One region of the Ruegeria sp. CDSB022 genome, then DNA from elsewhere that is predicted to be linked to it. Evidence: riboswitches for the same ligand, from Rfam matches in the RefSeq annotation. Region 1 holds a riboswitch; the other holds the start of a gene.
What was found. Region 1 has a riboswitch for cobalamin ahead of AC2FIZ_RS00270 (CbtB domain-containing protein). Riboswitches for the same ligand answer to the same signal wherever they lie in the genome.
Positions count from the first base shown of each region.

Region 2: linked by a shared signal. The riboswitch ahead of AC2FIZ_RS10825 (hypothetical protein) and the one ahead of AC2FIZ_RS00270 (CbtB domain-containing protein) in region 1 are both predicted to bind cobalamin.

Region 1 is NZ_JBXWOZ010000001.1:52,448-68,050, reverse strand. It holds gene cobN (cobaltochelatase subunit CobN) at 1-2,576, shown strand, start outside; gene cobG (precorrin-3B synthase) at 2,573-3,700, shown strand; gene AC2FIZ_RS00320 (precorrin-8X methylmutase) at 3,700-4,329, shown strand; gene AC2FIZ_RS00315 (precorrin-2 C(20)-methyltransferase) at 4,326-5,054, shown strand; gene cobJ (precorrin-3B C(17)-methyltransferase) at 5,051-5,803, shown strand; gene AC2FIZ_RS00305 (cobalt-precorrin-6A reductase) at 5,776-6,525, opposite strand; gene cbiE (precorrin-6y C5,15-methyltransferase (decarboxylating) subunit CbiE) at 6,524-7,723, shown strand; gene AC2FIZ_RS00295 (cobalamin biosynthesis protein) at 7,720-8,088, shown strand; gene cobM (precorrin-4 C(11)-methyltransferase) at 8,085-8,879, shown strand; gene AC2FIZ_RS00285 (cobyrinic acid a,c-diamide synthase CobB) at 8,866-10,188, shown strand; gene cobA (uroporphyrinogen-III C-methyltransferase) at 10,185-10,913, shown strand; gene cobF (precorrin-6A synthase (deacetylating)) at 10,906-11,649, shown strand; cobalamin riboswitch at 11,693-11,901, shown strand; gene AC2FIZ_RS00270 (CbtB domain-containing protein) at 11,939-12,109, shown strand; gene AC2FIZ_RS00265 (CbtA family protein) at 12,114-12,812, shown strand; gene AC2FIZ_RS00260 (hypothetical protein) at 12,879-13,373, shown strand; gene AC2FIZ_RS00255 (DUF1636 family protein) at 13,370-13,783, opposite strand; gene AC2FIZ_RS00250 (DUF302 domain-containing protein) at 13,852-14,310, shown strand; gene AC2FIZ_RS00245 (thiamine pyrophosphate-binding protein) at 14,388-15,603, shown strand, end outside.
Region 2 is NZ_JBXWOZ010000005.1:39,604-55,206, forward strand. It holds gene AC2FIZ_RS10770 (microcin C ABC transporter permease YejB) at 1-550, opposite strand, end outside; gene AC2FIZ_RS10775 (extracellular solute-binding protein) at 560-2,464, opposite strand; gene AC2FIZ_RS10780 (c-type cytochrome) at 2,639-3,148, opposite strand; gene AC2FIZ_RS10785 (prephenate dehydratase) at 3,268-4,101, shown strand; gene AC2FIZ_RS10790 (GNAT family N-acetyltransferase) at 4,103-4,570, opposite strand; gene AC2FIZ_RS10795 (SRPBCC family protein) at 4,595-5,062, opposite strand; gene nudC (NAD(+) diphosphatase) at 5,103-6,083, opposite strand; gene AC2FIZ_RS10805 (5'-nucleotidase C-terminal domain-containing protein) at 6,279-8,120, shown strand; RNA gene ffs (signal recognition particle sRNA small type) at 8,160-8,258, shown strand; gene rsgA (ribosome small subunit-dependent GTPase A) at 8,417-9,445, shown strand; gene AC2FIZ_RS10820 (alpha/beta hydrolase family protein) at 9,470-10,327, opposite strand; cobalamin riboswitch at 10,467-10,686, shown strand; gene AC2FIZ_RS10825 (hypothetical protein) at 10,770-11,174, shown strand; gene AC2FIZ_RS10830 (protein-tyrosine phosphatase family protein) at 11,176-11,676, opposite strand; gene AC2FIZ_RS10835 (DNA polymerase III subunit gamma/tau) at 11,833-13,584, shown strand; gene AC2FIZ_RS10840 (YbaB/EbfC family nucleoid-associated protein) at 13,740-14,084, shown strand; gene recR (recombination mediator RecR) at 14,149-14,742, shown strand; gene AC2FIZ_RS10850 (thermonuclease family protein) at 14,906-15,403, shown strand; gene AC2FIZ_RS10855 (ribonuclease T2 family protein) at 15,545-15,603, opposite strand, start outside.

The DNA.
Region 1 (15,603 bases):
CGTCGCTCAAAGCCCCTACCGCCGCTGACTGGCTGCGCGAACAGGTCGTAGCGCTGGCCCCCTCGGCAATCATCAACGCCACCTCCTTTTCGGGCAAAGGCGCCTCGGGAACGTCCCCGCTGGACGCCGCCAATGTGCCGGTATTTCAGGTCGCCTTGTCCACCGCACGCCGCAAGGCTTGGGTCGATGCGGAACGCGGGCTGTCCCCCGCCGACCTCGCAATGCATGTGGTCCTGCCCGAGGTGGATGGCCGCATTTCGGCGGGCATCGCTTCGTTCAAGGAACCGGGCAAGCGCGACCCGTATCTGGAATATTCCCGTTTTGCCCACCGCCCCGAGCCGGAACGGGTTGAGGCGATCATAGACCGGGTGGACGGCTGGCTGCGCCTAAGCGACAAACCCAAGCCAGATCAGGTTCCAGCGTTGGTGCTGTCGACTTATCCCGGCAAGGACTGGCAGATGGCCCATGCGGTTGGCCTGGATGCGTTGGCCTCGGCCGAGGCGATGCTGTCCGATCTGCAGGCTGAAGGCTATGATACAGCACCCGGCGAACCGATAGCCGAGACGCTTTTGGATGCGCGACTGGCTTGGCCGCTCGCGGCCTATCAGACCGCGCTGGCAGACTTGCCGGAACAGTTGCAAACGGATCTGCAATCCATTTGGGGCAAGCCTGAGGACGACCCGGTTTTTGCCGATGGTGCGTTCCACTTTACCGCCTTGAACCGGGGCAAGACACTGATCGCGCTGCAACCGGAACGCGGCACGCCCGAGCTGCGCGATGACGACTATCACGATCTTTCGCGCACCCCGCGCCACAGCTATGTTGCCTTCTATCTCTGGCTGCGTAAGGGGCATGGCGCGGACGCGCTGATCCATATCGGCGCGCATGGCACGTTGGAATGGCTGCCAGGCAAATCGGTCGCCCTGTCCCAAAACTGCTGGCCTGAGGCGTTGGTCCGAGATCTGCCGGTGATCTACCCCTTTATCGTCAATGACCCCGGCGAGGCCGCACAGGCCAAGCGCCGGATCGGCGCGGTTACACTGGGCCATATCCCGCCCCCGATGCGAACAAGTGACACGCCGGACCGTATGGTGCGGCTGGAATCCCTGCTGGACGAATTCTCGAACGCCGACGGGCTGGACCCCAAACGCCGCGACCGACTACAAGAAGACATACGGGATGAGGCGCAGGCCATTGGTCTGGAAAGCGATCTGGGTCTGGATCAGGCAACCTGTACCGCCGAAGCGATCACCCGTATCGACCGATTTGTCTGCGACATCAAAGAAAGCCAGTTCGGCGACGGCTTGCACGTCTTTGGCCGCGTCCCCGAAGTGACCGGCAATTTTGATGCCACGCCTTCAGCGCATGCGGAACGTCAATCACTTTTGGACGCACTGGCCGGGAAACGGATCGAGGCTGGCCCGTCTGGCTCACCCTATCGCGGGCGCTCGGACGTGCTGCCGACAGGGCGAAATCTTTACACCACCGATCCGCGTTCGGTTCCAACACGCGCGGCCTATACCCAAGGTGTCAAACTGGCCGAGGAACTAGTGCGACGGCATCTGCAGGAAGAAGGCGATTACCCCAAGGGGCTGATTGTCGACCTCTGGGGCTCGGCCACGATGCGCACTGCGGGTGAAGAATTCGCCATGGCGCTTCACCTACTGGGTGTGAAACCGGTTTGGGACAAGGGGTCGGAGCGGGTTTCCGGTATCGAGGTGCTGCCAATCACTGATCTCAGCCGTCCACGGCTAGACGTGACCTTGCGTGTCTCGGGCCTGTTCCGCGATGTATTCCCGACGCTTTCTGCGCTGTATGGCCAGGCAGTGCGAGCATTGTGTGAACGGGACGAGGCAGCAGACTGGAACCCATATGCCGGGCAGGCACCGGCCGCCCGTGTCTATGGCCCCGCCCCCGGCAGCTATGGCCTGAACATGACGCAGCTATCCGAAATCTATACGGACGAAGCGCGCACACAGGCCGGTCAGGCTTGGCTGGATGCCAGTTCCTTTGCGCTTGAGGGCGAGCAAATTGCACGGGATGTCGATGGTATTACCCAACGCGTTGCCCACGCCGATAGCTTTGTTCACCTTCAGGACCTGACCGAAACCGATCTGCTGTTGGCCAATGACTATGCCACGCATGAGGCCGGTTTTGCCGCCGCCAAGAAAGTCACTGGCGGTACTGCGCAGCTGTACCATCTGGACAATACCAACCCAGACACCCCCCGCGCCCGAACCCTCTCTGAGGAAATCAGCCGCGTTGTCCACGCGCGCGCGGCTAATCCTGACTGGATCGCAGGAATGCAACGGCACGGATTCCGCGGCGCCGCCGAGATCGCGGCAACGCTGGATCATATGGCAAGCTTTGCCCATCTATCGGGAACCGTTGCACCGCATCTGTTTGACATCTACCACGATGCCACACTGGGTAACGCCGAGGTTGATGCCTTTCTGCAAGAGAAGAACCCACAGGCGCATCAGGCCATGCAGGATCGGTTCCGTGCGCTGCTCGAGGCTGGCCTGTGGAACACGCGCCGAAACTCGATCCGAGCCGATCTGGAGGGGTTGGGATGAGTGCACCGATCGTTCAGGGCTGGTGCCCCGGCGCCCATCGCCCGATGATGTCGGGGGACGGGTTGGTCGTGCGGGTTCGGCCGCGGTTGGCGCGCCTTGAGGCAGCGCAGATGTTAGGCCTGTGCGAACTTGCCGACCGGTTCGGCAATGGCACCATTGACCTGACCAACCGGGCCAATCTGCAACTGCGCGGTGTGGCCGAGGCCGATCACCAACCTTTGCTAGAAGAACTCGCTGCGCTGAACCTTTTGGATGCGGAACCGGGTATCGAGGTGCGGCGCAATATTCTGGTGACGCCGCTCTACCAATCCGGCGATCTTACCGCACGACTGACGCAGGAACTGATCGACCGGTTGGGTGAATTGCCGTCGCTACCAGCCAAGTTTGGGTTTGCCATCGACACCGGACCAAATCGCCTGTTGGTCGGGGATTCGGCGGATATCCGGCTGGAGACAGGCCCCGACGGGCTGATCCTACGCGCTGATGGGGCCGAAACAGGGCGTCGCGTGACCGAAAAAATCGCCATCGACCACCTGATCGCGCTGGCCGAATGGTTCGCGGATCACCACACTCCCGAGGCCCGGCGCATGGCCCGCGTGGTTGCGTCACAGGATTTGCCGTCAGAATGCCAAGGCAGCGCACCGGGTGATGTTGGCGCTCTGCCTGAACCGGGCATCGTGGAACTGGGTGCGTTTTACGGAGCCGCGTTCGGTCAGTTGCCAGCGCGCGGGCTTGCGGGGCTGATTGAGACCTGCGGTGCCTCTGCGCTGCGGGTCACCCCTTGGCGGCTGTTCCTGATGGAAGGCGGGGCGGCGATACCCGCCCCAGCGTTCGTCACCGATGGCACCGACCCGCTGATGACCACTGACGCCTGCCCCGGCGCCCCGCTCTGCCCGCAGGCGCAGGTGGAGACCCACGATATCGCCCGCGCGCTTGCCTCGCGTATTCCCGGCCACTTGCATGTCTCGGGCTGTGCCAAAGGATGCGCGCGCATGAGACCAGCTGATGTCACCCTGGTCGGCCACGATGGTCGATTTGATCTTGTCAAACAAGGCCGCGCGGGAGATGAGCCAAACCTGCGCGGGTTAAGCCCCGAAACACTTATGACCATGGACTTCTCCTGATGCCCTATGAATACGAAACCGACGGCGCGGCGATCTACAAACAAAGCTTTGCCACCATCCGGTCCGAGGCCGATCTGGCACGGTTCGACGCCGATGAGGAACAGGTCGCCGTTCGGATGATCCACGCGGCAGGTATGGTGGGGTTGGAAGAGTTCGTGCATTTCTCACCCGGTTTTGTGACCTCGGCCCGTGCCGCGGTGGAAGACGGCGCACCGATCCTGTGCGACGCCCGCATGGTCAGCGAGGGTGTCACCCGGTTCCGCCTGCCCGCCGATAACGAGGTGATCTGCACCCTGCACGACGAACGTGTGCGTCCGCTGGCTGCCGAGATGAGCAACACCCGGTCCGCCGCTGCGCTGGAGTTGTGGCGCCCGCATCTGCAAGGCGCCGTGGTGGCCATCGGTAATGCGCCCACCGCGCTGTTCCACCTGCTGAACATGCTGGAAGACCCCGACTGCCCGCGCCCTGCGGCCATCATCGGCTGCCCGGTGGGCTTTGTCGGTGCGGTCGAATCTAAAGACGCTCTGTGGGAGGCGCAGCCTGTGCCGTCCTGCATCGTCAAGGGCCGCCTCGGCGGCAGTGCCATCACAGTCGCAGCCATCAACGCCATCGCGAGCCGCGCCGAATGAACGCGGGCAAGATATACGGCGTGGGCCTCGGCCCAGGCGATCCGGACCTTATGAGCGTCCGGGCTGACCGCCTACTGCGCACTGCCCGTCACGTGGCCTTTTTCCGCAAACCGGGTCACAGTGGTCAGGCGCGCAAGATCGTCAATGGCATGATCCCCGAAGGCGCGGTGGAATTCCCGATGGAATACCCCGTGACCACAGAAATTCCATTGAGTGATCCGCGGTACAATGAGCTGCTCTCGGCGTTTTATGAAGATTGTGCCGCGCATCTGAAGACATTGTCGGATCAGGGCGAAGACGTGGTGGTCCTGTGCGAGGGTGATCCGTTCTTCTACGGATCATTCATGCATCTTTACAATCGACTACGCGGCGAAGCTGAAGTTGAAGTCGTGCCTGCGATCACCGGTATGTCCGGCGCGTGGACCGCAACCGGCGACCCCATCACCTGGGGAGACGACGTATTGACCGTGCTGGTCGGCACATTGCCCGAAGACGATCTGGCCCACCGAATGGCCCAAACCGACGCGCTGGTAGTGATGAAGATCGGGCGCAATATAGACAAAGTGAAGCGGGCCCTGAAGACGGCCGGTTTGTATGACCGTGCTTGGATCGTGGAATACGCTCAGATGCCCAATCAACGCGTGTGCAAATTGTCGGAAAATTGCGAGGGGATCACTCCGTATTTCTCGATCATCATCGTTCACGGACAAGGGCGGCGGCCATGAGCGGTTGGGTCAAGATAGCAGGACTCGGGCCAGGAAACGAGGCTTTGGTGACGCCCGAAGTATCCGCTGCGCTGGCTGAGGCGACGGATGTCGTCGGCTACATTCCTTACGTCGCGCGCATCGCCGAACGCCCCGGCCTGACTCTGCATGCCAGCGACAACCAGGTTGAGATCGACCGCTCTCAGCATGCGTTGCAAATGGCGGCCGAAGGGAAGCGCGTAGTGGTCGTATCCTCGGGCGATCCGGGCGTATTTGCCATGGCAGCAGCGGTGTTCGAAGCGCTGGAAAACGGCCCCCGTGAATGGCGCGACCTACCGGTTGAGGTGCTGCCCGGGATCACTGCGATGCTTGCGGCCTCCGCCCGCGCTGGTGCCCCGCTGGGGCATGATTTCTGCACCATCAACCTGAGTGACAACCTCAAACCTTGGCCTCTGATTGAGAAGCGCCTGCGTCTGGCCGCGCAAGCGGATTTCGCGATGGCGTTTTACAACCCCCGCTCGAAATCCCGCCCCGAAGGCTTTGTCAAAACTCTGGAAATCCTGCGCGAAGAATGTGAACCCGAGCGGCTGATCCTGTTCGCCCGCGCTGTCAGCCGGGCGGATGAGGCAATCCGGATTTCAACCTTGGTCGAGGCCACGCCTGATATGGCCGATATGCAGACCGTTGTCATCGTCGGCTCATCGCTGACCCGCGTGATAGAACGCGCCGGTGACCCGATCGTCTATACGCCGAGGTTCACCCCGGAATGAGCCAGCCAGTCCAGAACCTGCGGAACGCTCGACAGTTCCAGCCGCTGCGGCAGGGCTGGACGGTCGATCATCAACACCGGTATGTCCAGAGCCCGCGCGGCGTCCAGCTTGGCGCGCGCGCCGGCGCCGCCCGCGTTCTTGGATACCACCAGCTGCGTGCCGTGGCGCTGCATCAACGCCCGGTCATCAGCCTCGGCAAAGGGTCCGCGCGCCACGACAACCTCGCAATTCGGCAAGGGCAGGACATCGGGTTCATCCACCAGCCGCAACAGGTAATGGTGCTGGGGCTGGCTGACGAAATCTTCGAGATGCATGCGCCCGACCGCAAGAAACACGCGCTGCGGATTACCGGACAAAGCGGCCACCGCTGCGGCGATATCCGGGACGCGCAGCCAGGTGTCACCGGGCTGCGGTGCCCATTCGGGCCGTGTCAGCGCAACAAGTGGAATCTGCGCCGCATGGCAGGCCTCAATCGCGTTACGGCTCATCCCGGCAGCAAACGGGTGGGTCGCGTCGATAACGTGGCTTATGCTGTGGTCATGGATATATTTCACCAGCCCTTCGGCCCCACCGAACCCACCAACACGCACCGGCAGGGCTTGCGGGCGCGGGTTGTCCACGCGTCCTGCATAGGAGTAGGTCGCGGGAATACCCCGGTCGGCAATGGCTTTTGCCAGCGCGTTGGCCTCGGTCGTGCCGCCCAATATCAGGAGGTTGGACATGTCTGAAGCTCCGTGGCTGACCGTTTTGGGTTTGGGCGAAGATGGACTGGATGGCTTGCCCCCCGCAAGCCGTCAAGTGCTGGAACGCGCTGAAATCATCATGGGGCCACCGCGACACCTGTCCTTGGTTCCCGATTTCGGAGCCCAGCAGGTGGAATGGCCTGTGCCCTTTGCCGATGGTCTGCCGATCCTGACCGGTTTTCGCGGACAATCAACCGTGGTTCTGGCCTCGGGTGATCCGTTCTGGTTCGGCGCCGGATCCGTGATCGCGCGGAATTTCGAAGCCGGGGAATGGGCCGCCCTACCCGGCCAATCCACTTTTTCGCTGGCCGCTGCGCGGTTGGGTTGGCCGCTGGAAAGCACGCAGACATTTGGTCTGCATGCAGCCCCGCTGACCCGCCTGCGCCCCCATCTGGCCCCCGGCCTGCGCGCGATTCTGCTATTGCGCGATGGCAAGGCCGTGACCGAGCTGGCCACCTATCTGACCGACACTGGTTTTGCCGACACACATCTGCACGTGATGGAGGCCTTGGGTGGCCCGCGCGAACGGGCGCGCAGTGTCTCGCTGACCGAGGCGCTGCTGGGTGGGTTCGATCACCCGGTCTGCGTCGGGCTCGAGGTTGCTGGCGGCGGGCAGGCCTTTCCGCGCGCCTCTGGCAAACCGGATGAGATTTTTGAGACCGACGGCCAGATCACCAAACGCCCTATCCGTGCGCTGACCCTTTCGGCGCTGGCCCCGCAGCGGGACGAGCATCTGTGGGACATTGGCGGCGGCACCGGGTCAATCAGCATCGAATGGCTGATGTGTGATCCAACGCTCAGCGCCACAACGATCGAACCCCGCGAAGACCGCGCCGAGCGCATTCGCCGAAATGCCGACGCGCTGGGTCAAGACCGGCTGCAGGTGGTGCACGGCACCGCCCCGGATGCGCTGAACGGCCTGCCCCTACCCGATGTCGTGTTCATTGGCGGCGGGCTGAGCAGTGAGCTGTTGCAATGGCTGCATACAACCCTGCCCTCCGGCACGCGGCTGGTGGCCAACGCGGTGACGCTGGAGAGCGAAGCGCTGCTGGCGCAATGGCAGGATATGCTGGGCGGTGAGCTGCTGCGGATCGAATTGGCACAGGCTTCGGCCCTGGGGCCACGGCGCGGTTGGAAATCGGCCTATCCGGTGGTGCAATGGAGCGTCACGTTATGATCGTCGCAGGCATCGGATTTTCCTCGACCGCTACGCTGGACAGCCTGCGCGCCGCCTATGATCAGGCGAGTGCCGGCCACGCTGTGGACGCGCTGGCCACAGTTGCCGACAAGGAAGGTCACGCCGCGCTGACAGATTTTGCCTCGACCATTGCCCTGCCGCTGCATTTCATTGCCCCCGCCGATCTGGCCGGGCAGCGCACCCTCACCTGCTCGACCCGCAGCCGCGCCACCTATGGCACCGGCAGCGTCGCCGAAGCATCCGCCCTTGCCGCCGCCGGAACTGGTGCGCGGCTGATCTCACCCAGACAGATTTCAGACGACCGGCTGGCCACCTGCGCCATCGCCATCGGAGGACAGACATGACCGTTCATTTCATTGGCGCCGGACCGGGTGCCGCCGACCTGCTGACCTTACGGGGGCGCGATATCATCGCCGCTTGCCCGGTCTGCCTATATGCGGGTTCGCTGGTGCCAGAGGAAATTCTGGACCATTGCCCCGACGACGCCAAGATCGTGAACACGGCGGCGATGGATCTGGATCAAATCATGGCCGAGATCGAGACCGCACATCAGGCCGGTCTGGATGTTGCGCGACTGCATTCCGGCGACCTGTCGGTCTGGTCGGCGATGGGCGAACAAATCCGCCGCCTCAAGGAATTGGGCATCCCGGTCAGCGTGACCCCCGGCGTGCCGTCTTTTGCCGCTGCGGCTGCATCATTGGGCACGGAACTGACCCTGCCCGGACTTGCGCAATCAGTGGTCCTGACCCGGACACCGGGACGCGCATCGTCGATGCCCGAGGGCGAGACGTTGGCGAATTTTGCGCGTACCGGGGCGACGCTGGCCATCCACCTGTCGATCGGCAATCTGGACACTGTTATCGCCGATCTGACCCCGGCCTATGGCGCCGAATGCCCGGTGGCCGTGGTCTACCGTGCCAGCTGGCCCGATGAGCGGATCATCCGTGCGACGCTGGCGACGCTGAAAGACACGCTGGACGAGAGCATCTCACGCACAGCGCTGATCATGGTGGGTCCAGCACTGGCTGGTGAAGGGTTTGACGAAAGCTGCCTGTATTCTAAGGATTACGACCGCCGGTATCGCCCGCAAAGCGCGGACAGCCCTTGGTCAAGCTGGAGCCATGGTGATGACTAACCCTCCGGGCATTCTGATTTCGGCACCGTCTTCGGGGACTGGCAAGACCACCGTGATGCTGGGCCTGCTGCGTGCGCTGGCCGAGGATGGCCTGACCGTCCAACCATTCAAAAGCGGCCCTGACTATATCGACCCGGCCTTTCACCGGGCGGCGGCTGGGCGCGCCTCGTTCAATCTGGACAGCTGGGCGATGGGCGATCCTCTGCTGAACGCAATATCGGCACAGGCTGACGGCGCGGATATCGTCGTAGCCGAAGGATCGATGGGTCTGTTCGACGGTGTCGCCAAACCCGGTGAGATTGGCCATGGTTCTAGCGCGGAAACCGCGCAGCGTATGGGCTGGCCTGTGGTGTTGGTTCTGGATGTCGGCGGTCAGGCGCAATCAGCTGCAGCCACGGCGCTGGGGTTTCGGATGTACAACCCCGACCTGCCCTTTGCCGGGGTAATTTTGAACCGCTGCGCCAGCCCGCGCCACGAGCGTCTGACCCGGTTGGGTATGGAACGTGCAGGCCTGCCGGTTCTGGGCGTTCTGCCACGACGCGGAGACCTGACACTTCCCGAGCGGCACTTAGGTTTGATCCAGGCAGTGGAACATCCCGATCTGGAAAGCGCTATTGTCGGCTATGCTGCGTTCCTGCGTGAACATGTCGATCTGGAGGCGATCAAGCGGGCGGCTTCCTCAAGCCCAGATAGGCCATCGTCAGCCGTGCCGCCGCGCCCTCCGGCGCAGCGGATCGCACTGGCCCGGGATGCTGCGTTTTCGTTCACCTATCCGCATTTGCTGGAAGGCTGGCGCACGGCGGGTGCAGAAATCCTACCGTTTTCACCACTGGCGAATGAAGCCCCTGCCCCGGATGCCGATCTGGTCTGGCTGCCGGGTGGGTATCCCGAGTTGCACGCAGGCACATTGGCCGCCGCCAACACCTTCCAGACTGGGCTGCGCAAACATGCCGAGACAAGACCTGTGCATGGCGAATGCGGGGGCTACATGGCGCTGGGTCAGGCGTTGATCGACAAAGAGGGAGACCGGCACGAAATGGCGGGCCTTCTGGGCCTTGTGACCTCCTATGAAAAGCGCAAGTTCAACCTGGGTTATCGCAAGGCGGAATTATTGGCCCCAATGGCCGGATTTGCCGAAGGCACAGCGCTACGCGGGCATGAGTTCCACTATTCCTCGATCATCGAACAGCCTGACGCCCCGCTGGCGCGCGTGTTCGACGCCGAAGGCGCGGAAGGCCCGCAAACCGGATCGGTGCGAAACAATGTCACCGGGACATTCTTTCATCTGATCGCCGAGGCCTCGGCATGAGTGGTTTTGTGTCCTTCATCGGTTCAGGCCCCGGCGACCCGGAATTGCTGACACTGAAGGCGGTAGACAGGATGCAGAAAGCCGATGCGGTGCTGTTTGATGACCTCAGCAGTGGCCCGATCCTGAGCCACGCGCGTGAGGATGCTGATCTGGTTGGTGTCGGCAAACGCGCCGGGCGCCCCTCGCCCAAGCAGGATCACGTCAGCCGCTTGTTGGTCGAATATGCACAAACCGGTCAGCATGTTGTGCGGCTGAAATCCGGTGATGGCGGCATGTTCGGCCGGCTTGAAGAAGAACTGGTGGCCCTGCAAGAGGCCGGGATCGACTATGAAATCATCCCCGGCATCCCCTCGGCGGTAGCGGCGGCGGCAGCGGCGGGCATTCCGCTGACCCGGCGACTGACCGCGCGGCGCGTGCAATTCGTCACCGGCCACGATGTCAGTGGCAAACTGCCCGAAGATCTGAACCTGGCAGCACTGGCTGATCCACAGGCTACGACCGTCGTGTTTATGGGCAAGCGCACCTTTCCCCTTTTGGTTGGCGCCCTGCATTCCCACGGCCTACCGCTGGACACACCTGCTTTGATGGCCGAGTCCGTCTCGACCCCCGAGCAAAAACTGCAACGCTCGACCATCGGTGCCTTGTCGCAGCAGTTGGAAACCGAGATCGGCACCGCCCCGGCCCTGATCCTGTATGGACCTCTGGCAGAGTTCGAAAATGATTGACCTGACGCTGATCGGTATTGGCACCGGCAACCCGGATCATGTGACATTTCAAGGGGCGCAGGCGATCCGCTCGGCGGACCTGATCCTGATCCCCCGCAAGGGCGAAAACAAGGCCGATCTGGCAGGGCTGCGCGAGCAGATCATCGCTCAGGTCGCGGATACTCCTCCGCAAATCGCGTATTTCGACATTCCTAAACGCCGTGCCGATGATGGCTATTTACGCGGAGTGGACGAATGGCACGACGCGATTGCATTGCGCTGGCAGGAGGCCATCGCAGCCCACCCGAAGGCCCGCCATGTGGCGCTGCTGATCTGGGGGGATCCGTCGCTGTATGACAGTTCGCTGCGAATCGCGGCACGTTTGACCCCTCAGCCAGAAACACGGGTGATTCCCGGCATCACCGCGCTGCAAGCGCTGACGGCGGCCCATGCGATTCCGATCAACGAACTGGGCGCGCCCTATATCGTAACAACTGGTCGTCGCATCCGGGACGAAGGATGGCCGGATACCGCAGAAAACGTGGCGGTGATGCTAGATGGCGAATGTTCATTCCAAAACCTGGACATGCAAGACTTGGACATTTGGTGGGGCGCATATGTCGGCATGAAAGAGGAAATCCTGATCAAAGGCCCTTTGGCCGAGGTTGCGCAGCAGATTCTGGACCGCCGCGCCCTTGCCCGTGCCGACCATGGTTGGATCATGGATATTTATTTGCTGAAAAAGCGCATAATCTGACACAATACGTCGCAAATGATGATTGCACCGCCACAGCTATAGCGGCTAAATGGGGGTGTCTGGTCCTGCCGGAGAAATCCGGATGCTAAGAGGGAATTTGGTGCGACTGCCTCGGTGGTCAACTCCAAAGCCGCCCCCGCGACTGTAAGCGGAGAGCCCCTGTTCAACCAGCCACTCCCGGTTCTCCGGGGGGAAGGCGAACAGAGGCATCGACCCGCAAGCCAGGAGACCTGCCAGGCGCAAAAACGAAACACCGGCCGTCGGGTGCGGCGGCAGAGGAGAATACAAAATGGCAACACAAACGAAAACAGCATCCGCCGCGCGTACAGGCTTTGTTCCGGTCATGTTTGCAGTGGTTCTGGGTCTGGGCCTCATTACGCTGACCGGTCACGTTCAGGCAGCGGCCCTGCATGATGCAGCGCATGACGTGCGTCACGCGACCGGCTTCCCCTGCCACTAAGACCGTGTTCAGTCGTATATTGACCAGCGCGTTGTTCGCTGGTGCTGCAGCGGGGCTGATTGCCGCCTTGCTGCAGTTGGTATTTGTGCAACCAGTATTGTTGCATGCCGAGCTTTATGAATCCGGAGAGCTGGTGCATTTCGGGGCCGAGACCGTATCGGCTCATCCCGAACTGCCGCGCATGTTCTCTGAACTGACGCGTGATGCGCTGAGTGTCATCTTTACCATGCTGACCTATACCGGCTATGCGCTGGTGATGGTTGCGCTGATGTCGGTAGCCGAAGGTCAAGGGCATCAGATTGATGGCCGGACCGGCGTCCTTTGGGGTTTGGCCGGATTTATCGCCTTCCATCTTGCACCAGGTTTCACCCTGGCGCCCGAAGTGCCGGGTGTCGCGGCAGCCGATGTCTATGCACGTCAGGTCTGGTGGTTCGCAACGGTTGCAGCAGCCCTTGTCGCCATGTGGTTGATCGCCTTTGGAGGTAACCTGATCAGCTATGTGATCGCCGCAGTACTTCTGTTGGTGCCACATCTTATAGGTGCACCCGAGCCCGATGTTTTCACCGGCCCTGTGCCGACTGAAATTGGCGCGTTGTTCGCGGCACGAGCTTTTGGAATCGGTCTGGTTGCATGGGTTCTGGTTGGCGCGTTCGCTGGCTATTTCTGGCAGAAAGAAGCGCAACCTTCCGAAGCAACGGCCTGATCGCACTTCGATTGAACGCGCCGGGTGTAAACTTGGCGCGTTTCCCTATGTTTTCAAGGAAATACAATGACCCGTTCACTTGCTCTATTCGTGATCGGTCTGGTCTTTGGCGGCGGTACAGGATTTGTAATTGCTGCTGCAAACGGCGTCACATTTGATGGCCACGACCATTCTGATCCGTCTCTTCACGGAGCCTCACCCACTGAGACCATGGCCCACGATCATTCCACGGCCTTGAACCTACCGGCAGGCACAGATGCACCTACACTGGACATCGCTCTGACACAGGATCCTATGTCTGGCTGGAACCTGCATGTTATGCCAAAAAACTTTACCTTCGCACCGCAGAACGCATCGACCGCAGACATGGCAGGCGAAGGGCACGCGCATGTTTACATCAACGGAGAAAAGCTCGCCCGGCTTTACGGCAGTTGGATGCACATTGATCAGTTGCCCAAAGGTGAGGTCGAGGTTTCGGTTTCGCTGAATTCCAACAGCCATAGCCCGCTTTCGGTCGATAACGTGCCGGTTCGTGCTGCGGTTACGGTTCAGGTTGACTAAAGCGCCGGAATACGCGCACGCAAACACATCCGAAGCCGCCCGCAGGGTCGGGCGTCTTCGATCCAGCCCTGCGGGCTGTTCAGGTAAGTACGGCAAGTTTCAGCGATATCCGCAGCATCCGCCACCACATCGACACCCGAAAACACATAAGATGCGCGCCCCAGCGCCTGTATAGCTAGGGCCGTGGGTTCCGCGCAGCTGCTGAAACAGGCGTGTTCGCTCAATTCGACCTGATCCGTCAATCCAGCCCTTTTCAGTGCGTCCTTCACAGCCTGCACCTCGGCCGCCCGATCGCGTGCGGTGCCACAGGTTTTGCAGATCATCAGGCGCATCCGATCCAGACCTTTCCCTTCGTCCTGCGCCCGTTTCTGCGGCTTTAAGCGGCGCGGCGCAATCCCGAATGCACACAAGATTGTGAGTGCGACGTTCTCACATTTCTGGCAGGATTCCTGCAGACACCTTAAAAGGAAGCCTCTGGATGAAACTGCTTTGGACCGTCTTCGCCCTGCTGGCCCTGCCCGCCTGGGCCGACGAACCGCTCTCGGGATGGGCCGTGTATCCAACGGGCAAAAGCTATGATGAATTAGTCTCGGACACCAAATCGGCGGTTAAGGCAAACGGTCTGATCGTGGTCACGCAGGCCGGCCCCACCAAAGCCGCCGCCGCGCGGGGAATTACAATCCCAGGCAATCTGGTGATCGGCGCCTTCAACAATGACTATGCGGTGCGCGTGCTGGAAACCTCGGTGCGCGCAATGATCGAAGCACCGATCCGGTTTTACGTGACCGAAAACGAGGACGGCACCGCCACCCTATCCTATAAAACGCCCAGCTTTGTATTCGCGCCCTATATCTATGAGGGCGGAGACCCCCTGAGGGACATTGCCCAGGAATTGGATGACACCTTTCAGATCGTGGCCGAAGCCGCTGTCAAATAGTCACACTGGCGTGATGCGCCTTGCGTCCGGGTCTGTCCTCCGCAATCTGCGTTGAAACAGTTTTCGGAGCTTTACTGATGCAGGACTCGTCGCCCCGCGCTGCGGACATTCTGGCCCAACGGCTTTATGAGGCTGGCTGCCGCCACGCTTTTGGCATGCCAGGTGGCGAGGTGCTGACCCTAGTGGATGCGTTGGAAAAGGCGGGGATAACCTTTCACCTGACCAAACACGAGAACGCGGCCGGCTTTATGGCCGAGGCGGTGCATCACCGCGACGGTGCCCCGGCCATTCTGGTGGCCACACTCGGTCCAGGCGCGATGAACGGGATCAATGTGGTCGCCAATGCGTTGCAGGACCGGGTGCCAATGATCGTGCTGACCGGCTGTGTCGACGCAGATGAGGCGCTGACATACACCCATCAGGTCATGGATCACGCACGGGTCTATCGCTCGATCACCAAAGGGACATTCATGCTGACCGCCAAAGGCGCGGATGTTATCGCAGACAAAGCGGTGTCGCTGGCCAGTCAGCCGCGCCCAGGGCCGGTGCATATCGACGTGCCGATTTCGGTTGCGGATGCGCCTGTGACCGATGTCAAACGCCGCCGTCTTGTCAAACCTGCCGCCGTCGCGCCCGAGGGGGATTGCGTTGAAAAAGCCCGCCGCTGGGTGGCACAGGCCGAACGGCCCATCGCGATTATCGGCCTGGATGTTCTATATGACGACTCGCGCAATGTGGTGCAGGCGTTCCTTGAACATTTTGGCATTCCTTTTGTGACAACCTACAAGGCCAAGGGCGTGGTTCCCGAGGATCATCCACTGTGCCTTGGCGGCGCGGGCCTGTCGCCGCTTGCTGACACCCATCTGGTGCCGCTGGTTGAACAGGCCGATCTGGTGTTGTGTCTGGGCTATGACCCGATCGAAATGCGCCCTGGCTGGCGCGAGATATGGGACCCCGAAGAAAAGCGCGTCATCGACATTTCGGCGGTTCCGAACGATCACTACATGCATCAGGCCGGGTTGAACCTGGTGGCTGATACCGGCGCGACCCTCGAGGCCGTTGCAAAGGGCAACCCTGCCCGCGCCACCTGGCCCGGCGGTGAGCCCGAACAGGTTCGGGCCGCCCTGGCGCGAGCCTTCCCTACTGATGACGTATGGGGTCCCGCCGCGGTAATTGCGGAAACCCGCGCGGTTCTTCCTGCCGAGACATTGGCCACCGCTGACAGTGGCGCACATCGCATCCTTCTCAGCCAGATGTGGGGATGTTCCGAAGAACGCGGGCTGATCCAATCTT
Region 2 (15,603 bases), on a different contig from region 1:
GCAAAATGGCGAACAGAAATCCCGGGATAGCATAGGCCACGATGATGGCGCCACTGGTCCAGGTGTCAAAGCTTGATCCGTCCCTGATCGCCTTGCGAATACCCAGAGGGATCGACACCAGATAGGCAATCAGCGTCGACCAAAGCCCCAGCGAAATAGACACCGGCATCTTTTCCAGCACCAGATCGGTCACACTGATCGACCGGAAATAGCTCTCGCCAAAATCCAGAGTCAGGTAATTACCCATCATATTCAGAAACCGTTCCAAGGGCGGTTTGTCGAACCCGAATTCTTTTTCCAGTTCTTCGATGAATTCAGGCGGCAGGCCACGCCCGCCGATATAGCGGTCATTTGTTCCGCCGGTCTGCTGCTCAATATCGCCACCACCGCCAGCGATACCTTCAAATACATCTCCACCACCCTCCATCTGGGCGATGATCTGTTCAATCGGGCCGCCTGGCACAAACTGCACAAGGGTGAAGTTGACGATCATGATTCCCAGCAGTGTGGGAATGACCAGCAGCAGGCGTCTTAGAATATATGCTCCCATTTGGGCGGATTACCTCAAGGCGCCGGAGGATTTCAACTGGGCTTCCTGCTCGGCGTTGATCCACCACAGGTCTTCGACTCCCAATGAATAAGGCGGCAGGTTTTCCGGGTATTCATACATGTCCCAATAGGCAACCCAGTATTTGCCCAAATACCAAGTGGGCACCATGATCCGCTTGGCCCGCAGAACACGGTCCAGGGCGCGAACATTGGCAAACAACTCTTCGCTGTTGGTCGCTGCCACGATGTTGTCGATCAGTGGTTCAATATCCGGGCCGTGCGCGCCGGACGGGTTGAATACGGAATACGAGGCCGCCTCGGTTCCGAATTGCTGGTACAGTCCCGTCGAAGGTTGCAGCGAACTTGGGTACCCGCCGAAAATCATGTCGAAATCCCGGTCACGGCGGCGCAGGGTGAATTGCGCATTGTCCACACGATTGTAGGTCGCATCGATACCCATCGTCCTCAGGTTAGCGACAAATGGCTGGATTATACGATCAAGAGTCGGCTGGTCTGACAGAAATTCTATGGCTAGTACTTCACCGTTTTGATTGCGGCGGATACCGTCTTCGCCCACCTGCCAACCGGCCTCATCCAGCAGCTTCATCGCGGCGCGCAGATTGCGACGATCGTTCTGACGCTCGGCGCGGGATTCATGGGCAACGACCGGTTGGTCGGTCAGTACCGCAGGGTCCAGCGCATCGCCCAGGCTTTGCAGAACCTCCAGTTCACGCCCCTCGGGCAGCCCCGTCGCCTCTAGGTGAGTTCCCTGCCAGAATGAGTCGCGCTGCTGAAACAGGCCATATTGCAAGCTTTCATTCGTCCATTCGAAGTTGAACCCTAACTGGACGGCTTCGCGCATCTTGGGATCCTGAAATTGCGGCCGGTCCAGGTTCATGACAAAGCCCGAAGCGTTGGGGACATCCCCGTCTTCCAGCTCTACCCGAACCACTGTTCCGTTTGCTATGGCAGGAAAATCATAGGCCGTTGCCCAGCTTTTCGAGTTGTTTTCCTGGCGCAGTGTGAACGTGCCCGCTTTGAACCCCTCCATCGCAGCAATCGAGTCCGCGAAATATTCGATCCGGATGGAGTCATAGTTGTTGCGGCCAATATTCACATTAACGTGGTCGCCCCAATAGTCCGGGTTGCGCTTGTAGACGATGCGCCGGTTGATGTCATAGCTGTCCAAAACATAAGGTCCGGATCCGATACCGGGCTCAAGCCGGGATTTGTCGAGCCGCCGGTTTTCAGGGTCTGCCTCAAACCAGGCCTTGGAAAACACAGATGTCCCGGCAACCTGACTTATTAGGCCACGGCGCGGGATATCCGGTGCGAAGTAGAATTTAACCCGATGATCATCCAGCGCTTCGGCACGCGGAATCATCTCGCGGACGGCGTCGGCATAGGATTTTAACCCCTGTTCCAGCAGCAGATTATGCGAAAACACAACATCTTCGGCAGTCACCGGGGTTCCATCGGAAAACCGCGCCTCAGGTCGCATGTTGAAGATGACCCAATCCTGGCTTTCCGGGTATTCAAGGCTTTCTGCCAGCAGACCGTAGTAAGTGGCCGTTTCATCATAGGACGCGACCATCAGGGATTCATACTGATCCGCAGAACGCGCACCCGCGCGGCCCTGCCGCGTGTAGGGGTTGAAACTGTCAAATGTCCCTTGCGCTGCATAAGACAACTCTCCGCCGCGCGGCGCATCAGGATTTACATAATCGAAATGGGCAAACCCTTCAGGGTATTTCAAATCGCCAAATTCCGAGAATCCGTGGCTTTTGATGATGGTCTCTTCGGCAAACAGTTGAGAGGTCATGAGCGCAAGCAGCAAAAAGCCGGTAATCGGTATGGTCAACCAACCTCTGAAATCCAATGCACGTGCCTGAACAATCTGTCGGTTGGATTCCATTTGGCTCATCCCCTGTTGCGTCACTTCTTATAGTCTTGCGCCTGAACGAAGCTAAAGGTCCAGCGTTGACTGATTCAAGTTTAGAATGCGTGAGCGCATTGTGAAGGTTTCTTCATACAAAAAAAGCCGCTGCACGGGGCAGCGGCTTTGAATTTCAGATGTGCCGGTGTGGCATCAGTTGCCGATTGTCTGCAGATAGGCAATCAGATCGGCACGGTCCTGCGGTTTTTTCAGGCCAGCAAAACTCATGGATGTGCCCGAGATATAGCTGCTTGGCTTGGTCAGGAAGGCATCCAGTGCTTCGGGTGTCCAGTTGCCGCCATGGGCCTGCATCGGTGGCGAATAGCCGGTAAAACCGCTGGCCGTTGCGACAGGGCGGTCAACGACACCATACAGATAGGGGCCTGTGCCGTTTGCACCGTCTTCCAGCTTGTGACACGCGGTACACTTGCGGAAAACTTTGGCGCCTTTTTCAACGTCGGCGGCGGCCAGCAGCTCTTCAAATACTACCTCTTCACCGTTGGCGCTTTCGCCTGCGCTTTCGGTTTCGATGATGTACGAAGCCGTCTCGCCATGGGCATCGGCGTGGTAAAGCTCTTCTGCGGCCCATTTGGCCAGAAGCAGCACCAGGAAGGTGCCAAACAGGCCTGCTGCGGCCTTGGTAACTGTCATCGTGTCGAACATTGATCGCGAGTCCATTTCAGCTGTCTGCGGGGTGTCTAAGGCTTCCCCTTACAAGAGGCAAGGTATAGACACCGCGACTAAACGCCCAATTCTGGAACTTGTTGCACGGAATCGACCAAATGACAAAACGTATCGCATTTCAGGGAGAACCCGGTGCCTATAGCCACGAGGCATGCCGAAACGCTCGTCCCGATATGGAGGCCCTGCCCTGCCGCACATTTGAGGATGTTATCGAATCAGTTCGGTCCGGCAAAGCAGACCTGGCGATGCTTCCGGTCGAAAATACGACCTATGGGCGGGTGGCCGATATTCACCGCCTGCTGCCCCATAGCGGGTTGCATATCATCGACGAAGCTTTTGTTCGCGTACACATCAATTTGTTGGCAGTCCCCGGTGCCAAGCTGAGCGACATCACCGAAGCGCATTCGCATCTGGTGCTGCTGCCACAATGCGCTGGGTTCCTGAAGCAGCACGGCATTCAGGGACGCGTCAGCCCGGACAATGCCCGCGCCGCGCGCGAGGTTTCCGAGGCCGCCGAACTGCATTCTGCCGCGCTGGCCAGCGAGTTGGCCGGAGAGATCTATAACCTGAACGTCCTGGCCCGCCATATCGAGGACAGCGACGACAACACCACGCGCTTTTTGATCATGTCACGCGACGCGGATCTGTCGCGGCGCGGGGCGCATGGGATGATCACCAGTTTTGTGTTTCAGGTCCGCAACATCCCGGCCGCGCTGTATAAGGCGATGGGCGGCTTCGCCACCAATGGTGTCAACATGACCAAGCTGGAAAGCTATATGGTCGACGGGTCGTTCACGGCCACGCAGTTCTATGCGGATATTGTCGGGCACCCGGATGACCGCAATGTACAACTGGCCTTGGAAGAGCTGGAACATTTCACCACCAATGTCGAGATTCTGGGCGTGTATCCAGCCGTCCAGCCGCGCGGCTAGCTCAGGCTAACTGGTATTTCTTGCACACCGCACCTTCATGTGACCGGTAACCGACAAATCCCATGGCCGCGTAATAGGCCAGGCCTTCGGCATTTTGCGCTCCAATGGTCGCGTCTATTGCAGGCAGACCTGCGGCTCGGGCCGCCAGCAGCGTTTTCTGAAACAGGGCCCGCCCGACCCCCATGCGCGCGGCTGACGGGCGTATATGTGTTCCGATGATGCCCCAACCGGCTGTTACGCCATAAGTGTTTCCGTCGACGGACAGTTTCAGCGCCTGAAAGCCCAATACCTGTGAACCCTGCACCGCCACGGTGCATTGGATGCTGCCGCAGTGGCTGATGTAATGCTCTTTGGCAAAACTCTCATCGCTGGGTTTGGTGCGCTTACCGGCGGTCACGATCTCTTGCAGGACCTCGGAAATACCTTTGGCGTCATCCACAACTGCGCTGCGCAATATCACATCAGACATTCAAGGCCTCTTGTCTCGGAATTCTCATGAACCGTGCAGATGACGTTCTTCCATTTCCCGCGCGAATTCGCTGAGGCGGGCCTGAAACTGTCGCCGGAACCGCGACTGACCCAATCTGAGCGATTGCAGCAACAGCCGTGCAGGCAGGGATTTGGCCGATAGCGACATATCCACGGTCAGCCGGGTTCTACGTTGCGACAGGGCCAGAAACTCGACCCTGGTTGAGCCATTCATTCCCTTGCTTGCCGCCTCGAACCGCATATGGGTCGGTGGATCACATTCGGCCATATTGATTTCCACGCGCCGAGGCTTTCCGCGCATACGGAACTCGGTCTCCCAGGATGTACCGGGCACAACGCCCATATGCCCTGACAAACGCCGGACCTCGATCCCGCGGCGCATTGCCATCCGCTCGAACCGTTCGAAATCCGCAAACATTTCGAACACTGCGTTGACAGGGGCCTGAATATCTTCACGTGCGGAGAATTGCATGGTGGGTTATCGTTCTCTTGCCTATTCGCCCAGTATTTTGTCAGTCGAGCGTATCTGCAAGCCAGTTTTGCAGCAGAAAATGCGCAATCGCGCCTTTGCGCGCTGGCAGAAGGCTGGGATGTTCCCCAGCAAAGACCTGCATCATTTCAGCCTTATCCACCCATATCGCGTCTTCGATTTCAACCGGATCTATAGTGATTTCTTGCGACAATGCCTCGCCTGCACAGCCAAACATCAGTGACGCCGGAAAGGGCCAGGGCTGGCTGGAAAGATAGGTTACTTGCCCGACGGGGACACCGGCCTCTTCCATCACCTCTCTGCGCACCGCCGCTTCCAGCGTTTCTCCGGGTTCGACAAATCCGGCCAGTAGCGAATACATGCCTTCAGGCCATCCCGGGGATCGCCCCATCAGCACCGAATTCCCATATGTGATCAACATGATGACGACCGGGTCGGTGCGTGGGAAATGCTGCCCCCCACACGACGGGCAACTGCGTTGCCATCCTGCTTGCGACATCTCGCTGGCGGCGCCGCAACGGGCGCAAAACCTATGGGTTTGATGCCAGGCGATGACCGCCTTGGCGGAAGCCGAAAGTTCGGCATCACGTGGGGAAAGGCGCGCCATGATGCGGCGCAATTCGACAAAAACCTGACCTTCAGGCAAATCCGGGTGCTGTTGCTCTGATCGGTCGAAGAATGCCCCAAGCTCGGACATGTCAACGCCCTCGGGCATCCAATCGGATATATCAAAGGCAAAAACCGGAACTTCATCCGAGAGACCAAGCAATACTGGCGCTGGGACGATCCCACCGGGACCATTTGCGATCAGCTCATGCAAGACAGGTAACAAGCAGAGTTGATCAAGGGCCTCTCCTTGAACCAGCAGCTTTCCGCGCCACAGCAACAGGCATTTCGCTTTCGGATGTGCTCGCGCTGCTGCCATCGTGTCGACGTCTCCGCGAAGATGTGCGGCACGATCCAGCCCTGATCCACCAAACGTTACCTGTTCCGCGTTCTTCATTTAAATTCCTCTGGTTCGCCTGCACAGGGCTGCCATGACAGCTTCGGTGTTGCAACGACAATTCCACGACCGAAAACCGAGGCGATCCCGTCAAATTACCGCAAGTGCATAAAAAAATTTGCACTTACTATGCTTTTTGTTGAAGTTGTTATTCATAAAACTGCCAAAAGTAGAGTATTAAAAACAATTTCGCATTTGTCTGATCAGTCTGTAGGTATCCGGATTTTGGCGACCACCGATCTGCACATGAACCTGTGCAGTTTTGATTATTACGCGGATCAAGACGAACCTACGATCGGATTGACCCGAACGGCCAGCCTGATCCGGCAGGCGCGGAACGAGGCTGAGGCAGACGGAGATATCGTCTTGCTCTTCGACAACGGAGACGCTCTGCAGGGTACACCGTTGGGGGATTGGGCTGCCGATCCCGCCAATGCGCCGCACATCCTGATGCAGGCCTTCGGCAGCCTGGGATATGACGCGATTGGCCTGGGAAACCACGACTTCGGATTCGGGCTTCAATTCTTACAGCACGTTATCTCTGACGCCCCCTGCCCTGTGCTCAGCAGCAATGCCTTGCGCACGAATGGGCCTCAGATCTGGCAAGATCATGTCATTTTGCACAAAGAGATCCCTGGCTCGCCGACACCTATGGCTTTGAAAATTGGGGTTTTTTCGGTCCTCCCGCCTCAGACAGCGCAATGGGAGGCACACAAGCTGCACGACACCCTTACCACTCAGGACATCCTGACTTGTGCGGCAAACAAAGTCAGAAAGCTCCAAAACGAAAATTGCGACCTGATCATCGCGTTGGCCCATACCGGTTTCGGACCGGACAGGTCACAACGGAATATGGAAAACGCGATTATTCCGCTAGCCGAAATCGAAGGTATCGACGCAATAATTGCTGGTCATTCCCATTTGACCTATCCCGCCAAGGCCGGCTCTGAAAACACTCTGGTGCATGGCAAACCAGTTGTCCTACCCGGAACGGCCGGATCACATCTGGGGGTGATTGACTTGAAACTTCACTCGGCAGAGCGCGGCGGCTGGACCGCTGGCGAAGCCCGGGCGACGCTGCGACCGATATCTGCGGGGCGTCCCGACGAAATCGTATCACTGGCGCCTGAAGATCCAGAATTGTTGCATCTGTTTTCCTCTGGTCATGCCGAAACCCGCAGGCGAGCGGGCCAGCCGGTCGGGCGCACCCCGCACCATCTGCACAGCTATTTCAGCTTTTGCGCCGTGGACCGTGGGCTGAGGCTGGTCGCCGCCGCCCAGGCTGCCGCGTTACGTCTGTGTATGTCCGAAACCGACCTGGCAGACATTCCGATTTTATCGGCGGTTTCACCTTCGAAATTCGGCGGTCGGGCCGGGCCGCGATTCTATACGGATGTTAAGCCTGGCGAGATATTCCTGCGTAACGTGGTTGACCTGCATGTTTTTCCAAACGAATTGCAGGGTGTCATTGTATCCGGTGATCAAATCGTGGACTGGCTTGAGATGTCCGCAGCTGTTTTCAACCAGATTTCGACCGGATCTGCATCCGAACTTATTTGCGAAAATCGGGTGGGTCACAACTTTGATGTGCTATACGGGCTGTCCTGCAGAATTGATCTGACACAACCTCCGCGTTTCGACGATATGGGCACCTTGATCAACGCCGAATACCGGCGCGTTTCAGAGGTTCTGGTCGGTGCCACCCCCATTGCACCGGATCAGCAATTTGCCGTCGCGCTTAACAATTATCGCGCCAGCGGGGGCGGGCATTTCCCATTTGCGGGTAATGCGCAACGTATCGACATGCCCATCCTGCCGGTCCAGCAAGCCCTGCTGGATTATCTGTCAGGCACCTTGGTCAGCGATCCGCTGGAAGAGGCCCAGAAACCCTTCAGAATCACCAGTAACACTGGTACGCAGGCGATCTTACGCACCGGTCCAAATGCCCACCGACATCTGCAGGACATTCAGGAATTTGATCCACAAGTCCTTGGAACCGACGAAAATGGCTTTTTACGGATTCTTCTGACCTTCTGACGGGTTGTGTTTTTCCGGCCAACTGCCTATATCCACCCTCGAGAGGTTGGCGCGGGCGAGCGCCTCGCCAACCTGGTCAGATCCGGAAGGAAGCAGCCACAACGAGCCCCGCTTGGGTCGATGTCCAACCTCTCACTTACGCGCAACGACTGCCGCAGGAGGGACTTTATGATTGTAGCAATGACCCTTCGGGCAGAGCGTATCCGGGACTAACCCCCGCTCTTGCCTGAACACGTTACCGATGGGTGCGCGTCTGCCACCCTGATGGTTTCCTGTATCTGAACACAGGCAGAACAATGTCCAAAACACTTTCGGACCTGGGATGGTCCTCTCATTTTGCAGCCCAACATGCTGTGAACCCTACCTGCACACCGCATCGCATCAACGCCGTCCATCGTGATCGCCTGATCGGCCTGAATGCGCTGGGCGACACATCTGATCTGACCCCTGACCGATCAACCGGCGAATTTGCGGTTGGCGATTGGATCCTTGCGGATGATCAAAACCGCATTCGGCATCTTTTGGAGCGCAAAAGCCTCTTGCAACGCCGGGCCGCAGGCACCGGTGCGCAGGTTCAACTGATCGCGGCGAATGTGGACGTGCTGTATATCGTCAGTTCCTGCAATGCCGATTTCAATCTGGCACGGCTTGAGCGTTATCTGGCGCTGGCGCATCAGGCCGGGTGCTATCCGGTTGTTGTCCTGACCAAGGCCGACAGCTGCCCTGACCCAGAGAGCTATGCCAGTCAGGCCAGTTCGCTGGCTCGGTTTCTGACCGTTCTAACCGTCAACGCGCTGGAGGCGTCAGAGATTGATCCGATCCTGTCCTGGTGCCCTTCCGGGCAAACTGCTGCTTTGGTCGGCTCATCCGGTGTCGGCAAAACCACATTGGCGAACGCCATGACTGGTCAGGCCGGGACAACGGCGGGGATCCGCGAGGATGACGCACGGGGTCGCCACACCACGACACATCGTGCGCTTCACCCGATGCGAAACGGGGGGTGGCTGATTGATACGCCAGGAATGCGCGCCCTGCGTTTGATGGATGCCCAAGACGGCGTGGATGAGGTTTTCTCAGACCTTCTAGAATTGGCTGCAAGGTGCCGGTTCTCAGATTGCCAGCACCAGGCCGAACCCGGTTGTGCTGTACAAGAGGCGATTGCCAATGGCGTGATTGAGCCCGACCGGCTGGCGCGCTGGCACAAGCTTCGGCGCGAAGATCAGAGGAATTCCGAAACCCTCGCGCAGTCACGGGCACGTGACAAAGCCTTTGGCAAAATGGTGCGATCCGTCATGAATGACAAAAAGTCCCGCAGCAGACACTGAGCGTGACAGAAAGGCGCCTCGTTTTCAGGCAATCAACCGGGGCCAAACCGCCCGGTTTCTGCGGGCAAAAGCGCCAATATGACCGATCTCAGGCGCTCCGAATTCATTCGGAGACAACAGATGTCGCCGCGCCTTTGGTCCATACAGATCGGCAAGCCGCCAGACAGCGTCTGGCGGCACCATCTGGTCGTCCTCGAAGGTGAACAGGTCCACCGGCGTATTCGATTGCGCCCATCTCGCTTCGGGCAGAGCGTCACCGATCTGCGGCACATAATTCTGCGGCGCCGTGCACCAGCTACGCCATTGCCAATAGACCGGACCAGGCAAATCGGCACCGATCCCCACCGCTTTGCCCGGCAGATAGCCCAGCGCATTCACTGCCAGACGCCCATGCACATGCCAGAACATCCACGCCAGCCCGCGATAGGGCCAGGGATGGTCGGACAGAGTAACCAGCCCCGAACATACACAGATCATCCGGTCGATCTGATCAATGTCTGGCTGCACCGGCCCCAGCAAGCCGCCAAGGGAATGACCGATGCTCCACTGCAAAGCGTCCGGGAACCGCCTGCGCATCTCAGCCCGTGCGGCGGGCATGTCGACCAAGGCCCAATCCGCCATGGTCACCTCAGAGGTTTTGAGTTTGTCGCGCAGCGAATGCCCGAAATCGCTGTAGTCATAGGTCAAACAGGCAATACCCTGTTCGGCGGCCAGCCAACGGGCAAAATGCTGGTAATAGTCGCGCGGCACTGCAGTTGCGCTGTGAATCACCACGGCGACCTTCGGCTCGGTTTCAGGCAGATACAGCCGCGCCGACAGGCTGGCAGAGCCTGAGGCAAAATCAAAGTCCTTAGTCTGGACGCAGGGCGTGGTATCAAGCATGGCGCTTCCGACAAATTCTGAACTACTCGGTTCACTCAACAATCGGCCCGATTTCGGCCACCAGAGTCAAGATTTCATCAAGATGACCAAACGTCCGGTTTGAACCCCAACAGGTGGCTTGACTCGGGGTCTGCATAGCCGCTAGCGATGTGGTGATGGTTCTTGCCCCGGAATTGGGGCGGGATGAAAAGGGAACACGGTGCGGTCTGCCCCGGCGATGCCGGAAAGGGCCAACTCCGCGACTGCCCCCGCAACTGTAAGCGGTGAGCAATGCCGAAATACCACTGGCCCCAGGGCTGGGAAGGTCGGCAAAGCGACGACCCGCAAGTCAGGAGACCTGCCATCGTATCGAAACCGAAACTCGGGCGGGGTGTCCGGGCAGGTCGTCAGCGCGCTGTCACACCTGATCCTCACCCTTCGTCCTGCGCGCGGAGGGCGCATTATGATCTGGAAGACAAAGACACATGAATTCACCGCAACCGTCTGTCAGAGGACCGGGAAACCCTGCCCCGCCCTGGCCCGAATGGCACGCGCCATGGCCGAGGCGATGGCGACGGCAACGCCTGCAGCATCCAAAACATTCGAGGTCGAAGGCACTAGCGATCTGACCCATTGCACCGAAGGCTGCACGGCCCGTTTTCGGGCCCAATCAGAACAGATCAGGGTCTATTGCGGCACCAGTACGGACACGCCGACAGAAATGCTGGACGCCTATGGCGACATGATGTTCGGGCCGGAGTTCATCCAGAAATCCGCTGGTTTTCTGTCAGAACCACCCTGTGCGATGCTCGACGTTTCGACCCTGCCGCCGCGCAGCGACAGTATTCCGTATCAAGTGTCTGCCTGAATCAGGGAAGGGTTCGGGCCGGCAACCCGGCCCAGTCCTTTTGCGCGTCGGTTTCCACCGCGCAGGGCCGCACCGCACGCAACCGCCGAAGCGCTTGGCCAGGCGCTTCGCCGCATTCCACCATTAGCCGCATCACAACCATCCCCGAGCGACCGCACCCACCGCGGCAATGCACCAGCACCTTGCCACCGCTGGCAAGGACATGTTGGGCCGCCTCACTGGCTTGCGGCCAAAGCGCCTCAACCTCAGGCGTGGGGACGCCGAAATCGCGGATTGGAAGGTGAACCCAGGCAATCCGTTCGCACTGCAGGTCCGCCTCGAATGACAGCCCGCCGGAATGCTGGAACTCATCCGAGGTCGTCATCGAGATGACCAGGTCCGGCGCCCAATCCCGGATTACTGCGAAATCCCCAGCATAATCGCCCGTGACCCCCGGCAGTGGGCACAGAGCGATCTGCCCTTTGCCCAATCCAAGAGGGTGAATTGCAAAACTCTCCAACACAGCTCCTTTTCCTGCATCACCACATGGGGCTAAAGCCCCTCATGATTTACCGGCTCTGATGCAACTTGCCAAAACGAAATTCCTTTTCGCGCGCGGTGGACGCGGACGGCGGGGGTCTCTACGCTGCAAACCTGACACGAATCCAACAGAGCAGACATGACCGACACGCCCAGCCCCGCCTATCAGGTTCTCGCGCGGAAATACCGCCCGGAAACTTTTGCTGACCTCGTCGGTCAGAACGCAATGGTGCGCACGCTGAAAAACGCGTTCGAGGCCGACCGGATTGCGCAAGCCTTCATCATGACTGGCATCCGCGGCACCGGTAAGACGACCACGGCCCGGATCATCGCCAAGGGCATGAACTGCATCGGTCCTGATGGGCAAGGCAAGCCCACGACCGAACCTTGCGGCCAGTGCGAACATTGCGTCGCCATCATGGAAGGCCGCCATGTCGATGTGATGGAGATGGACGCCGCCAGCCGCACCGGCGTAAATGACATTCGCGAAATCATCGACTCGGTGCGCTATCGTGCCGCCAGTGCGCGCTATAAGATCTACATCATCGACGAAGTTCACATGCTTTCGACCAGCGCGTTCAACGCGCTGCTCAAGACGTTGGAAGAACCTCCTGCGCATGTGAAGTTCATCTTTGCCACGACCGAAATCCGCAAAGTCCCGGTGACTGTTCTGTCGCGGTGCCAACGATTTGACCTGCGCCGGATCGAACCCGAGGACATGATTGGCCTGCTCAATAAGATCGCAGCGGCTGAGAAGGCACAGATCGCGGAGGATGCCCTGGCGCTGATCACCCGCGCGGCCGAAGGGTCGGCGCGCGACGCAACTTCGCTGCTGGATCAGGCAATCAGCCATGGGGCCGGTGAAACCAGCGCCGATCAGGTGCGCGCGATGCTGGGTCTGGCCGACCGGGGCCGGGTATTGGACTTGATGGAAATGATCCTGCGAGGGGATGCAGCAAGCGCGCTGACTGAATTGGGCGGGCAATATGCCGAAGGGGCCGATCCGCTATCCGTGCTGCGTGACCTGGCCGAAATCACGCACTGGGTTTCGGTTGTGAAGATCACGCCAGACGCAGCCGAGGACCCGACGGTTTCCCCTGATGAACGTGCCCGTGGTCAGCAAATGGCCGAGGCCCTGCCAATGCGCGTTTTGACCCGGATGTGGCAGATGTTGCTGAAAGCGCTGGAAGAGGTATCGGCCGCGCCAAATGCCATGATGGCTGCTGAAATGGCCGTTATCCGCCTGACCCATGTTGCCGACTTGCCCAGCCCCGAAGAGCTGATCAAGCGCCTGCAGGACAACCCGCCACCGCCTCCGAATGGTGGTCCGGGCGGTGGTATGGCCGTGCCCTCTCAGGCTCCGGTACCAGCGGCATCATCTTCTTACGTGTCCGCAACTAGCAGCCCCGCCGGCGCGCCTTCGGCGGCTCTGGCCCATGATATCCAATCGGCGCTGGCACGGTATCCGAGTTTTGACCACGTGGTTGAATTGATCCGCACCAATCGGGATGTGAAACTTCTGGTCGAGGTCGAAAACGGGGTGCGGCTGGTTTCTTACCAACCGGGGCGGATCGAATTCACCCCGACACAGAACGCACCCACAGATCTGGCAGCGAGACTGGGTTCGTCGCTGCAACGATGGACTGGCAACCGCTGGGCTGTGTCGATTGTGGCCGATGGTGAGGTTGCGACCATCGCCGAGATTCGAGACGCCGCCGAGCTGGCGTTGAAAGCAGAGGCTGAGAAACACCCGTTGGTTCAGGCGGTGCTCATGCAATTTCCGAAGGCACGCATCAAGCGGATTGAAACACCGGAAGAACGTGCCGCCAAAGTGGAAACCGAGGCGCTGCCCGAGGTCGAAGACGAATGGGACCCGTTCGAGGAAGACTGAAACCGTCCCATCTGACCCAACTGGAAACCTCCCGGGCCCAACGGGAGGAAAGGTCTGGCCAAAGGCCTTGACGACGGGCGGGAGCCAGCTCGGCCCTTGTGCCGCGCCGACCGCGCCCGTATTTAGGCGTCAAACCGAATATTAGGAGAATACCGATGCTCAAAGGACTCGGCGGCCTGGGTGACATGGCCAAGATGATGAAATCCGCGCAGGATCTACAGACCAAGATGACGGATATGCAGGAAGAGCTGAATACCATCATGGTTGTCGGCGAATCCGGTGCAGGGCTGGTCAAGGCAACAGCCACGGCCAAGGGAGAGCTGAAAGGTCTCGATATCGACCCGTCAATCTTTAACGGCGACGACAAAGAAGTGGTCGAAGATCTGATCCTGGCCGCCGTCAAAGATGCTCAGGCCAAGGCCGCAGAACGGTCGCAGGCTGAGATGGCTAAGCTGACCGAAGGTATGGGCCTGCCCGCAGACATCAAGCTGCCGTTCTGATAGGCACTCCTGACGAAATACCGGCCGGGCCCAACTGCCCGGCCCTTATGCAGGAGCAAGCGCAGTGAGTTCGAACAGCGATATCGACAATCTGATCGACCTGATGGCCAAACTGCCAGGCCTCGGCCCACGTTCGGCCCGTCGCGCAGTGCTGCATTTGATCCGCAAACGCGCCCTTCTGCTGACACCGCTTGCGGACGCGATGCAACAGGTTGCCATCACTGCCCGTGAGTGCCTGAATTGCGGCAATGTAGGCACTTCGGATATCTGCGACATCTGCGATAGCGAAGTCCGCGCGACCGGAGAGCTGTGCGTCGTCGAAGACGTCGCCGACCTTTGGGCGATGGAACGCGCAGCGGTTTTCAAAGGCCGCTATCACGTGCTGGGCGGCACCTTGTCGGCATTAGATGGAGTCGGCCCGGATGAGCTGCGCATTCCTCGCCTCAAGGATCGGGTCACAGCCGAGGGGATCACCGAAGTCATTCTGGCGCTGAACGCCACTGTCGATGGCCAGACCACCGCGCACTATATAGCCGATCAACTGGACGGGCAGGTGCGCCTGACCTCGCTGGCGCAGGGCGTGCCGATTGGCGGCGAGTTGGACTACCTGGATGACGGGACGATTACGGCGGCGCTGAGGGCGCGGAAGGAGTTGTAGTTGAGCTTCGACACTTGGTCGAATTCAAATATCAAGTTTACACAAATACTGTATCCAGCCTAACATTCTACGCATCGATTAAGCAGATTTAGAATGCGTTTTTCATATGTTGAGATATATATTGAAGGCCCTGTTCGGATCATCGCGCAAACGATCTAGGGTGGTGCCTTTCCAACCAACTAAACGACCTGCGATCACCGGAGCACGACCGGTTCCGTCAAAGCAGCCGCCCTCGGCTTATCCAACCACACGGACTCTCAAAGGCAAGTGCCACGTAATCGACGGCGACACGATCGTGATAAGCGGCACCAAGAGCAGGGTTGCCGGAATCGATGCGCCCGAGCTTGAGCATCCCTGGGGCAAGAAATCCAAGTTTGCGCTGATTAAGATGTGCAAAGGCATGGTGATCACAGCCGAAATCAAAGAAGAGGTTTCCTACGATCGGATCGTCGCCAAGTGCACGCTTCCAGATGGTACTGATGTCGCCGCAGAATTGGTTAAACTTGGACTGGCTCTGGACTGGCCCAAGTTTTCCGGCGGTGAATACGCGCATTTAGAGCCGGGCGATGCGCGAAAGAAACTCTGGCGGGCAGCCGCACGCCAAAAGGGAAACATGCGCGCGTTCCATTCCGAAGTAAAACCGAAACGCAATTCCGACTAGCTTTATGGTATCGCAGTGGCCCTGAGGACTTTGGAATAGCAAGGTAGGCCTTAGCCTCGGCACGATCTGGCTATTGAACAGGATGCGGTGGCAACAACGTAGAAGTTGCGATTACCCACCATCTCGCCTTTACCGCAAACCCTAACGAATCGGATCAAAAAGCGCGTCTTTGGCCGCGCAGTCCTTGATCACATCCCGGC